3 regions of the Kaistia algarum genome follow, and region 1 is predicted to be linked to each of the others. Evidence: predicted binding sites of a transcription regulator. Region 1 holds the regulator's gene; each other region holds the start of a gene.
The links. The regulator PhoB, encoded in region 1, activates phosphate uptake and scavenging genes when phosphate is short. The targets are predictions, from matches to a motif close to TGTCATNNANCTGTCAT.
Positions count from the first base shown of each region.

Region 2: a site for PhoB is predicted at 1,316-1,332, ahead of OSH05_RS13140 (DUF2794 domain-containing protein). Genes of this name have one in related genera too.
Region 3: a site for PhoB is predicted at 1,557-1,573, ahead of phnC (phosphonate ABC transporter ATP-binding protein). Genes of this name have one in related genera too.

Region 1 covers NZ_JAPKNJ010000001.1:1,757,595-1,760,865, reverse strand. Annotated here, with positions in the region: gene OSH05_RS08580 (GcrA family cell cycle regulator) at 387-929, shown strand; gene phoB (phosphate regulon transcriptional regulator PhoB) at 1,119-1,820, opposite strand; gene phoU (phosphate signaling complex protein PhoU) at 1,854-2,570, opposite strand; gene pstB (phosphate ABC transporter ATP-binding protein PstB) at 2,593-3,271, opposite strand, start outside.
Region 2 covers NZ_JAPKNJ010000001.1:2,737,414-2,740,684, reverse strand. Annotated here, with positions in the region: gene OSH05_RS13145 (acetyl-CoA carboxylase carboxyltransferase subunit alpha) at 1-822, opposite strand, end outside; gene OSH05_RS13140 (DUF2794 domain-containing protein) at 1,410-1,745, shown strand; gene OSH05_RS13135 (Bax inhibitor-1/YccA family protein) at 1,819-2,571, opposite strand; gene OSH05_RS13130 (ABC transporter permease) at 2,744-3,271, opposite strand, start outside.
Region 3 covers NZ_JAPKNJ010000001.1:1,376,661-1,379,931, reverse strand. Annotated here, with positions in the region: gene phnD (phosphonate ABC transporter substrate-binding protein) at 1-562, opposite strand, end outside; gene phnC (phosphonate ABC transporter ATP-binding protein) at 623-1,432, opposite strand; gene OSH05_RS06635 (DapH/DapD/GlmU-related protein) at 1,625-2,236, shown strand; gene OSH05_RS06630 (glucosamine inositolphosphorylceramide transferase family protein) at 2,243-3,271, opposite strand, start outside.

The DNA of each region.
Region 1 (3,271 bases):
GCTCTGCAAAGGCACCAAAAATCAAAGGTGCCACCCGAGGCCGTCGCGCCGGGCAGCACCTTTTTGCGTTGCCCTTATATCACGGTGGTGACGATTTCTGTCAAGGAAAGCCGTGCATGACGAGGTTCCGAGGCGGCTAACCGATTGACGCGACTCAAACTTCGCGCCTTGGCATCCAATCTGGGGAAAAAGCCGAGATCGCCGTCTCTGATTCGGCCGGACTCTTGTCAGCGAGTCACGCCATATAGTAGCTTAATGTTCGTTAAGATACGAAATATCGAGCGAGCTGTTTTCCCCGAACCTTGTATTTGCGCAGTCGTCGTCCGGCGTAGCGGGCGGCGAGCATTAGGGATTCCGACGGCCGCTCCGACCGACAAGGATGAGCCATGACTTGGACGGACGAACGGGTTGAGTTGCTCAAGAAGCTTTGGGCCGACGGTCTCAGCGCCAGCCAGATCGCGACGGAACTCGGCGGCGTGACGCGAAACGCGGTCATCGGCAAGGTGCATCGCCTCAGCCTTTCGGGCAGGGCGAAGCCGGCCACGACGCCGATCGCCAGACCCCGCAAACAGCCGGCAGTCTCGACCGGCCGTACCAACGTATCCGGCCGGCCGCAGCCGCCGATGACACGGCCGCTCGTCGCCGGCAATACGGCGCTGAAGCCCATCGGGCAACTGGCGCCGGAGCCGCGTCGCGCCCCTCGTCCGACCGACAGCAACGATGTCGTCGTTCCGATCAGCCTGCATGCGAGCATCCTGACGCTCACCGAGCAGACCTGCAAATGGCCGAATGGCGATCCGAGCTCCGAGGATTTCCATTTCTGCGGCCAGCGCTCGAATTCGGGAATTCCATACTGCGAGTATCATTCCCGCATCGCCTACCAGCCGGTTCACGAACGCCGGCGCGAGCGCAAGATGGTCAGCGCCTGAGTGCGCTTCCCTCTCTCGTCCGCGAGAGAGGGTCCCCATAACCGCGATCCGACCTCTCCGCAGGAGAGGTCTGGACGAGGCCGATGCTCCCAATGGAGCTTGTCCTTCAGGAACGCGTGCCCGCCTGCCTTCCCCTTTCGGCGTATTACGCGGGGGAAGGCCTTCTTTTAAGCGGCGGCGACTATTCTGTCAGTTGACCCCGACGAACTGGTCGTCGAAGGCGTAGCCTGAGCCGCGGACGGTCCGGATCGGGTCCTTGACGCGGCCGCGATTGACCGCCTTGCGCAGGCGGCCGATATGGACGTCGACGGTGCGCTCGTCGACATAGACGTCCCGTCCCCAGACCCCGTCCAGCAATTGCTCGCGCGAGAAGACGCGGCCTGGGCTCTTCATCAGGAATTCGAGCAGGCGGAACTCGGTCGGCCCCAGCCGCAATTCACGGCCGGAACGGCGGACGCGGTGCGTCTCCCGGTCGAGTTCGATGTCGCCGGCCCGCAGCAGCGAGGCGATCACCTCCGGCCGCGATCGGCGCAGGATAGCGCGGACGCGCGCCATCAGCTCCGGCACGGAGAACGGCTTCACGACATAGTCGTCTGCCCCCGTGGACAGGCCGCGTATGCGCTCCTGCTCCTCACCACGCGCGGTCAGCATGATGATCGGCAGCGTGCGCGTGACGTCGCGCGCGCGCAGCCGGCGGCAGAGCTCGATGCCCGAGATTCCAGGCAGCATCCAGTCGAGCAGCAGCAGATCGGGAACGGTCTCCCGCAGCCGCGTCTCGGCATCGTCGCCGCGAGGCACCACGTCGACCGTGTAGCCTTCCGCTTCGAGATTGTATCGTAGGAGGAGGCTCAGCGCCTCCTCGTCCTCAACCACCATAACCCGTGGTGTCATTCAGCTAACCCCGACCAGACCGGAGCGAGCCGATCAAATGTTCTCATAGGTGACGTTCGTCAGGCTCGACTCGTCCTGCTTCGGACGATCCTGCGTGAGCGCTTCGCCGGTGACGACGTAGTGCACGGTCTCGGCGATGTTCGTCGTGTGATCGCCGATCCGCTCGATATTCTTGGCGCAGAACAGCAGATGCGTGCACAGCGAGATGTTGCGCGGATCCTCCATCATGTAGGTGAGGAGTTCGCGGAACAGCGACGTGTACATCGAGTCAATATCGGCATCGCGCTTCCAGACCTCGAAGGCCTGGTTGACGTCGCGCGTCGCATAGGCGTCGAGCACGTCCTTGAGCTGGGCGAGGGACAGCTCCGCCATATGCTCCACACCCGTCATGAAACGCTTCGACTGGAACTGCCCGTCGAGCGCGAGGACGCGCTTGGCAATGTTCTTGGCCAGATCGCCGATGCGCTCGAGGTCGTTGGAGATGCGCATCGCGCCGATGACCTCACGCAGGTCGACAGCAATGGGCTGGCGTCGGGCGATGATGCGGATCGCCTCTTCCTCGCATTCGCGCTGGATCTCGTCGAGGCGCCGATCCTCGGCGATGACCATGTTCGCGGTGGCCGTGTCGATCCGCGTCAGCGCGGACACGGAGAGATCCACCAGCCGTTCGGCCATGCCGCCCATTTCCGCGATGCGGCGCTGGACGTTCTTCAGCTCGTCGTCGTATCGGGTAACAATATGTTCCGACATGTCGTCCTCCTGCCGTCCGGGCTCAGCCGAAGCGTCCGGTGATGTAGTCCTGCGTGCGCTTGTCGCTCGGAGCCGTGAAGATCTTCGACGTCTCGTCGAATTCGATCAGCTCGCCGAGATACATGAAGGCGGTATAGTCCGAGACGCGGGCCGCCTGCTGCATGTTGTGGGTAACGATCGCGATGGTGTAGTCGGCGGTCAGCTCGTCGATGAGCTCCTCGATCTTGGCGGTCGAGATCGGGTCGAGCGCCGAGCAGGGCTCGTCGAACAGAACGACTTCCGGCCGTACTGCGATCGAGCGGGCGATGCAGAGGCGTTGCTGCTGGCCGCCGGAGAGCGACAGGCCGCTCGACGTCAGCTTGTCCTTGACCTCGTTCCAGAGCGCACCGCGCGTCAGCGCCGCCTCGACGCGGGCGTCCATCTCGGAGCGCGAGATATTCTCATAGAGGCGGATGCCGAAGGCGATGTTGTCATAGATCGACATCGGGAACGGCGTGGGCTTCTGGAACACCATGCCGACGCGCGCGCGCAGGAGATTGAGATCCTGGCCCGGCGCCAGGATGTTGCCGCCATCGAACAGAACCTCGCCTTCCGCATGCTGCCTCGGGTAGAGGTCGTACATGCGGTTCAGCACGCGCAGCAGCGTGGACTTGCCGCAGCCCGACGGCCCGATGAAGGCCGTGACCTTCTTCTCGTAGAGC
Region 2 (3,271 bases), 980 kb from region 1:
GCGATGGGCGCCGCCTACGGGCTCCGGCACGATCTGGTCGATAACGCCGAAGCGATAGAGATCCTGCGCGGTGATCTTCATGTTGGTCGCCGCGTCCTGCGCCCGCGTCGCATCCCGCCACAGGATCGACGCTGCGCCTTCGGGCGAAATCACGCTGTAGATCGAGTGCTCCAGCATCACGACCTTGCTGGCGGTGGCGATCGCGATGGCCCCGCCCGATCCACCCTCCCCGATGATGACCGAGACGCTCGGCACCGCCAGCGACAGTGCCGCCTCAGTCGATCTCGCAATCGCCTCGGCCTGACCGCGCTCCTCGGCATCGATGCCGGGAAAGGCGCCGGCCGTATCGACCAGCGTGATCACAGGCAGATCGAAGCGCTCGGCGAGTTCCATGATGCGGACCGCCTTGCGGTAGCCCTCGGGACGAGCCATGCCAAAATTATGGCGCAGCCGCGTCTCGGTATCATGGCCCTTCTCCTGGCCGATGATCGCCACAGGACGGTCGCGAAAACGGCCGAAACCGGCGAGGATCGCCTTGTCCTCGGCAAATTTCCGATCGCCGGCCAGCGGCGTGAAATCCGTGAAGAGGTGCTCGGCATAGTCGACGAAATGCGGGCGGTCAGGATGGCGGGCGACGAGCGTCTTCTGCCACGGCGTCAGCTTGCCATAGATATCGACCAGCGCCTGGGCGGCCTTCGCCTCCAGCTTGGCGATCTCTTCGCCGATGGCAACCGCATTGCCGCTCTCGCCGAGGGCACGCAATTCCTGAACCTTACCCTGAAGGTCGGCGACCGGCTTTTCGAATTCGAGAAAGGTTATCATCCAGACCTGCGAACGAGGCAAGATCGACCCGGGGACGGCAGGACCGACACCCCGAAAGCGGGCGCACACTGGCTGCAAGGCCTTGCGGTGTCAAGCTGAAGCGGCGACCGCGGCGGCCTTGATCCAACAACAAAAAGCGCGCCACGAGGGCGCGCATTCTTGTCGAAGGGTCGGCGATCGGGGGTTTCGCCGGCCCAGGGGAGGTCGACAAGCGGGCGGCGATACTCTGCCGCCCGATGGCAAAAGGTGGTCCGGTTCGGCAAGAGAACCTCGGGGGGCTGGGGGGCTGAGAAATTCCGAAGTTCCCGCCAAACCGGACCGTCTGAAACCATGATGCTAAAATCGTCCCGCATTGCGGCTGGTGGCGGGCCGAAAAAGGGCAAAACGATGAAAAATGCGCCCCGACCTTCACGGCTTCGTGAGAGCGGGCGCCTGGCGGTGCGCCGAGGACAACAGGGCTTCAGCCTTGCCAGCCAGGGACTTCGGCGCGATCATGACAGGACCAAGACAGGGCATTTGCGAGCGGCCGAAGGGAGGCGCGATTGAGCGGAAGCGACGACGAGCCGATAGCCGGGGGCGGCGCGACGCTGGTCGCGCTCGCCGGACGAGCTCCGCCCTCCCCCCGCTATGTCGCCTTCGACCGCCATGAGCTCAACCAGATTCTCCGCGTCTATGGCCGCATGGTTGCGGCTGGAGAATGGCGCGACTACGCGATCGACCATCTGAAGGACAAAGCGGTGTTCTCGATCTTCCGCCGCACCTCGGAAATGCCGCTGTTCCGCGTCGAGAAGGACCCCTCGCTCGATCGCCGCCAAGGCGCCTATTCCGTCATCGCCGCGGGGGGCTACATCATGAAGCGCGGCCATGATCTGCGCCAGGTGCTGACCATCCTGGACAAACAGCTGAAGCTGGTCGAGGGCTGAGCCCATCCAGCCGCCCCATAGAAAAAGGGCGCAGCCGAGACCGCGCCCTTCTTGTCTCTGCGGTGACGATGGATCAGCGGCGATCGCCAAACAGACGCAGCATCATCAGGAACAGGTTGATGAAGTCGAGATAGAGCGTCAGCGCGCCCATGATCGCCTTGCGGCCGGCGAGCGTGCCGTCGTCATTGACCGAGTACATCTCCTTGATCTTCTGCGTGTCGTAGGCGGTAAGGCCGACGAAGATGAGCACGCCTAGGATCGAGATCGCGAAGCCGAGGGCCGACGATCCGACGAAGATATTGACGATCGAGGCAATGATGATGCCGATCAGGCCCATGAACAGGAACGAACCGAAACCGGTCAGATCCCGCTTGGTCGTGTAGCCATAAAGGCTCATCGCGCCGAAGGTCGCGGCGGTGATGAAGAACACCTGCGTGACCGACTGGGCGGTGTAGAGGACGAAGATCGTCGTCAGCGACACGCCCATTAGCGCCGAATAGACCCAGAACGTCAGCTGCGCCGTCGCCACCGACATCTTCTGGATGCCGAAGGACAGCACCATCACCAGCGCGAACGGCGCCAGCATGATGACCCACATCAGCGGGCCGCTGAACAGCGTCTGTCCGAGCGCGGTGCGCTCGATCACGCCGCCATTGTCGACGAAGGCCAGCTTGAACATGCCGATCGAGGCGGCGCCGGTGATCAGCAGGCCGATCGCCATGTAATTATAGACCTGCAGCATGTAGGAGCGCAGGCCCTGGTCGATAACACCGGTTCCGGCACGCGCCGCGCCAAACGGTGAAACGCGATTGTCGAAATCTGCCATCGAAGTCCTCTCCGAAAATCTTGCCCGCGCCATCGGCGCAGCATTCCCGCCCTTGCCTGCCCTTGAGCCGCATCGGAAGGGATATGCCCGCGATATGGCCCCTGCCCCCTCTAGGCGCAAGAGGACGGCATGTCGGTTCGGGGGCGATCGTAAACGAAGCGGGCGGCGGAGCCTATAGGTTTCTGAGCACCGGCGCGGCCTTGCGGCCGAGCAGGCGCCAGGTACCGAGAAGACCCAGCAGTACGGTGAGCACAACCGCCGCCACGGCGGCGGCAAGGGCTTCCGCCGGCGAATAGAAGAAGCTCTGCTTCATGACGCCGGCCACGACGGCAAAGGCGGCGAGCGAGCCGACGCCGACACCAAACACGGCGGCGCAGAGCCCGAGCAGGCCATATTCATAGCCGAAGGCGAAGAGAAGCTGCCGCCGGGTGGCGCCCAGCGTCTTCAGGATCACCGTATCGCGCAGCCGGCCCTGCAGCCCTGCCGCCAGCGCGCCGGCGAGGACCAGCACCGAAGCGGCGAGCGCGACCGAAGAAGCGGCACGGATCGCCACCATGAGCTGCTCCAGGATCGACGATACCCGGTTGAGCGCTTCGCGCACGCGGATCGCCGTAACCGTAGGATAGGCTTTGCCCACGTCCCGCATCAGCGAGGCTTCCCGCGCCGCATCCGGCGTGCCGGGCAGCGACAGCGTCGTCAG
Region 3 (3,271 bases), 380 kb from region 1:
GCGCGAGGACGGCGTTGTCATGGCTGCCGGCGAAGATGGCCTCGGAGAAGAACGTGTCGACGTCCTTGCCATCGCGATGCAGGAAGAAACGAGGCGCATTGTTGCCCGAGGTCGAGTTCGGGTCGACGAGGGCGAGCTTCTTGCCCTTCAGATCGTCGATCGACTTGTTGGGGCCGTTGGCCAGCGTGTAGATCACCGAATAGTAGCCGGTGAGGCCATTGGAGTGACGCGAGACGGCGACCGGCTCGGTGGCGACACCCGTCAGCACGGCGCGGGCATAGGAAGCCGGGCCGTAGAAGGCGATCTGGGCATTGCCGGCGCGCTGCGCCTCGATCACGGCCGCATAGTCGGTCGCGACGGCGAGCTTGACCGGAACGCCGAGCTGCTTGCCGAGATAGTCGGCGAGCGGCTGGTAGCGATCGGTCGTCGTCGAGGCGTTCTCGGCCGGAATCACGGCGATCGTGAGCTCGGGATACTGCGCCTTCCAGTCTTCGGCATGGGCGACGCCGGCGATCGCCAGCGTGGCGAAGGCGGCACCGATCAGGGTACGACGGTTGAACATCGGGTCTCTCCAGGCGTTGACGGCGCCGCTACGGCGCCGATTGGCATGCCCTTCAGGGCATCAGATGGCCACGGCGATAGCTTCGCCGGGTAGTTCTCGGGGGTGTGGTGCGGGCGCGTGGTCGAGCACCTCGCCGGCCTCAAGTCCGTAGAGCTCGCGCGCTACGTCGTCGGTGAGCGCTTCGGGTGCGCCGTCGAAAACGAGCCGGCCGGCCGACATGCCGATCAGCCTGTCGCAATAGCCGCGCGCGAGCTCCAGCGAATGGAGATTGCAGAGGACGGTGATGCCGTAATGCTTGTTGATCCTGAGCAGCGCATCCATCACCACCTTGGTATTGCGCGGATCGAGCGAGGCGATCGGCTCGTCGGCGAGGATCGCGTCCGGTTCCTGAACCAGGGCGCGGGCAATGGCGACGCGCTGCTGCTGGCCGCCGGAAAGGCTGTCGGCACGCTGGGCCGCCAGGCCGGCGATGTCGAATTGTTCCAGCGCGGAAAGCGCGATGGCCCGGTCCTCGTCGGTCCACATCCGCATCAGCGAGCGCGGTGTAGAAACCTTGTTGAGGCGGCCCATCAGTACATTCGTCAGAACGTCCAGACGGCCGACCAGATTGAATTGCTGGAAGATCATCGCGCAGCGGGCGCGCCAGTCGCGCAGCGCCTGGCCCTTCAGCCGAGTCACGTCGATGTCGTCGAAGCGGATGTTCCCGGCGGTCGGGTCGACCAGACGGTTGATCATGCGCAGCAATGTCGATTTGCCCGCGCCGGAACGGCCGATCACGCCGACAAAGCTGCCGGTCGGAATTGTGAGGCTGACGCCGGACACAGCCGCCTTGTTGTTGTAATAGCGATCCACCCCGTCAAGGACGAGCATGCAAGGACCTCCTGATTTTTGGAGATACTGCTCAGTGGATGCAAATCTATTGTGACAGAGTTCTTTGCCTGTGGACGAAGCCATAAGCCGTCGGCATCTTTTGACTTTGTTGGTTCGCCGGCTTTGTCATGGACGCGTCATGGAATTTCTCCACCTTGTCCGCACGCCATCCAAGCCTGCGGAGACTTCGTCATGCGCCTCGGCCCGAGCCCGACTGTCCATCCGACGGCGAGCCTCCGCGACTGTCATCTCGGGCGCTATACCGAGATCGGGGCGCGCACCAAGATCGCCGAGACCACAATGGGCGACTATTCCTACATCTCCGAGGATGGCGACGTGATCTACAGCGCGATCGGCAAGTTCGCGTCGATCGCCGCGCAGGTGCGCCTCAACCCCGGCAACCATCCGCACTGGCGGGCTACCCAATCGCATTTTACCTATCGCGCCTCGTATTATTTCGACGGCGAACCCGACGAGCCGGCGTTCTTCGACTGGCGTCGCTCAAGCCGTGTAACGATCGGCCATGACGTCTGGATCGGCCATGGGGTCGTCGTTTTGGCCGGCGTCTCGATCGGCGATGGCGCGATCATCGGCGCCGGTGCCGTAGTGTCGAAGGATGTCGGACCCTATGAGATCGCCGTTGGCGTCGCGGCGAAGACGGTGAAGCGCCGCTTTCCCGTTTCCGTTGCCGACCGGCTGCAGGCGCTCGCATGGTGGGATTGGGAGCATGAGCGGCTCCGGACCGCTCTGCCGGATTTCCGCGCGCTGCCGATCGAAGCCTTCCTCGAGAAATATGAGAGCTAAGGTCGCTCAGCGCGGTCCAAACAGATCGATGACTTCGAAGGCACGCGTCCGATCATAGCTGTGCAGGCCGCTATTGGAGCGCCAGGGCCGCGCGACCTCGACGATTCGCTGCTGAAAGCCGTCCTCATCCAACTGGTTGATCTCGGCAAAGGCAAGCCGCGCGCCATAGCCACCGGCGCAATCCTGCGCCGGGCGGATGAGCCGGCCGCCGATGTCCAGGATGCGCCCGCCCGGCCGCGACGAGGCGAGATCCACCTGGATCGGATTGCCCGGATGCGGGTGCCACGGTCCGGTGAGGTGTTCGGCCCGGTACAGCGACAGCGCGTCCCAGCTTGAGGTCCAGCGCGCCCTGGAGGCCGCGAAAAGCCACCATTTGCCATCCTTCCGAAGCAGCGTCGCGTCGGCCAGATCGGCGTTGTCGATCAGCACCTGATGCAGCGTCCAGCGATCCGGGAATCGATCGGCGCGGTAGAGTTCGACCGTGCGCCTTCCCGAGGTTTCGGGGATCATCCAGATCGCACCCTCGGCCGCGAAAACGAAGGGATAGGAGAGATGGTCGGGGCCTTCGAGGACCGGCTGCGGCTTCGACATGCTGCCATCGGCCGCGACCTTCGCGACGGAAAGGATGCCCTTCTGCGTCGTATAGGGGAACTCTTCGACGAACAGGAACGTCTCGCCGCTGGCCTCGAACAGGAAGGGGTCGGCATAGAAGCGCTGTCCGTCATCGGACAAGCGTTGGAAGCCGTTCGGTCCAAGGTCTGGCAGGCCGTCGCCTCCGACACGCCGTCGCAGGGCGACATGCCAGTCCGGCGCTTGCCCAAGCTGGCGGGCGAGCTTTGCGCGGATGCGGCCTTCGAGCGAGCGGATGAAGAACGCTGCCGGCGAACCGCGACGGACGGACGGCGCCGGGGAGGGTGGCAAAGCCGGAGGGCGGCCCTTCCGAAGGCGAGTCACCTCCTGGACAAGCATGTCGGCCGCGCGCCCGAACAGCATGTCCAGCGCCGAACCAGCGCGGTTCGGCGTTTCGGTCGCCGG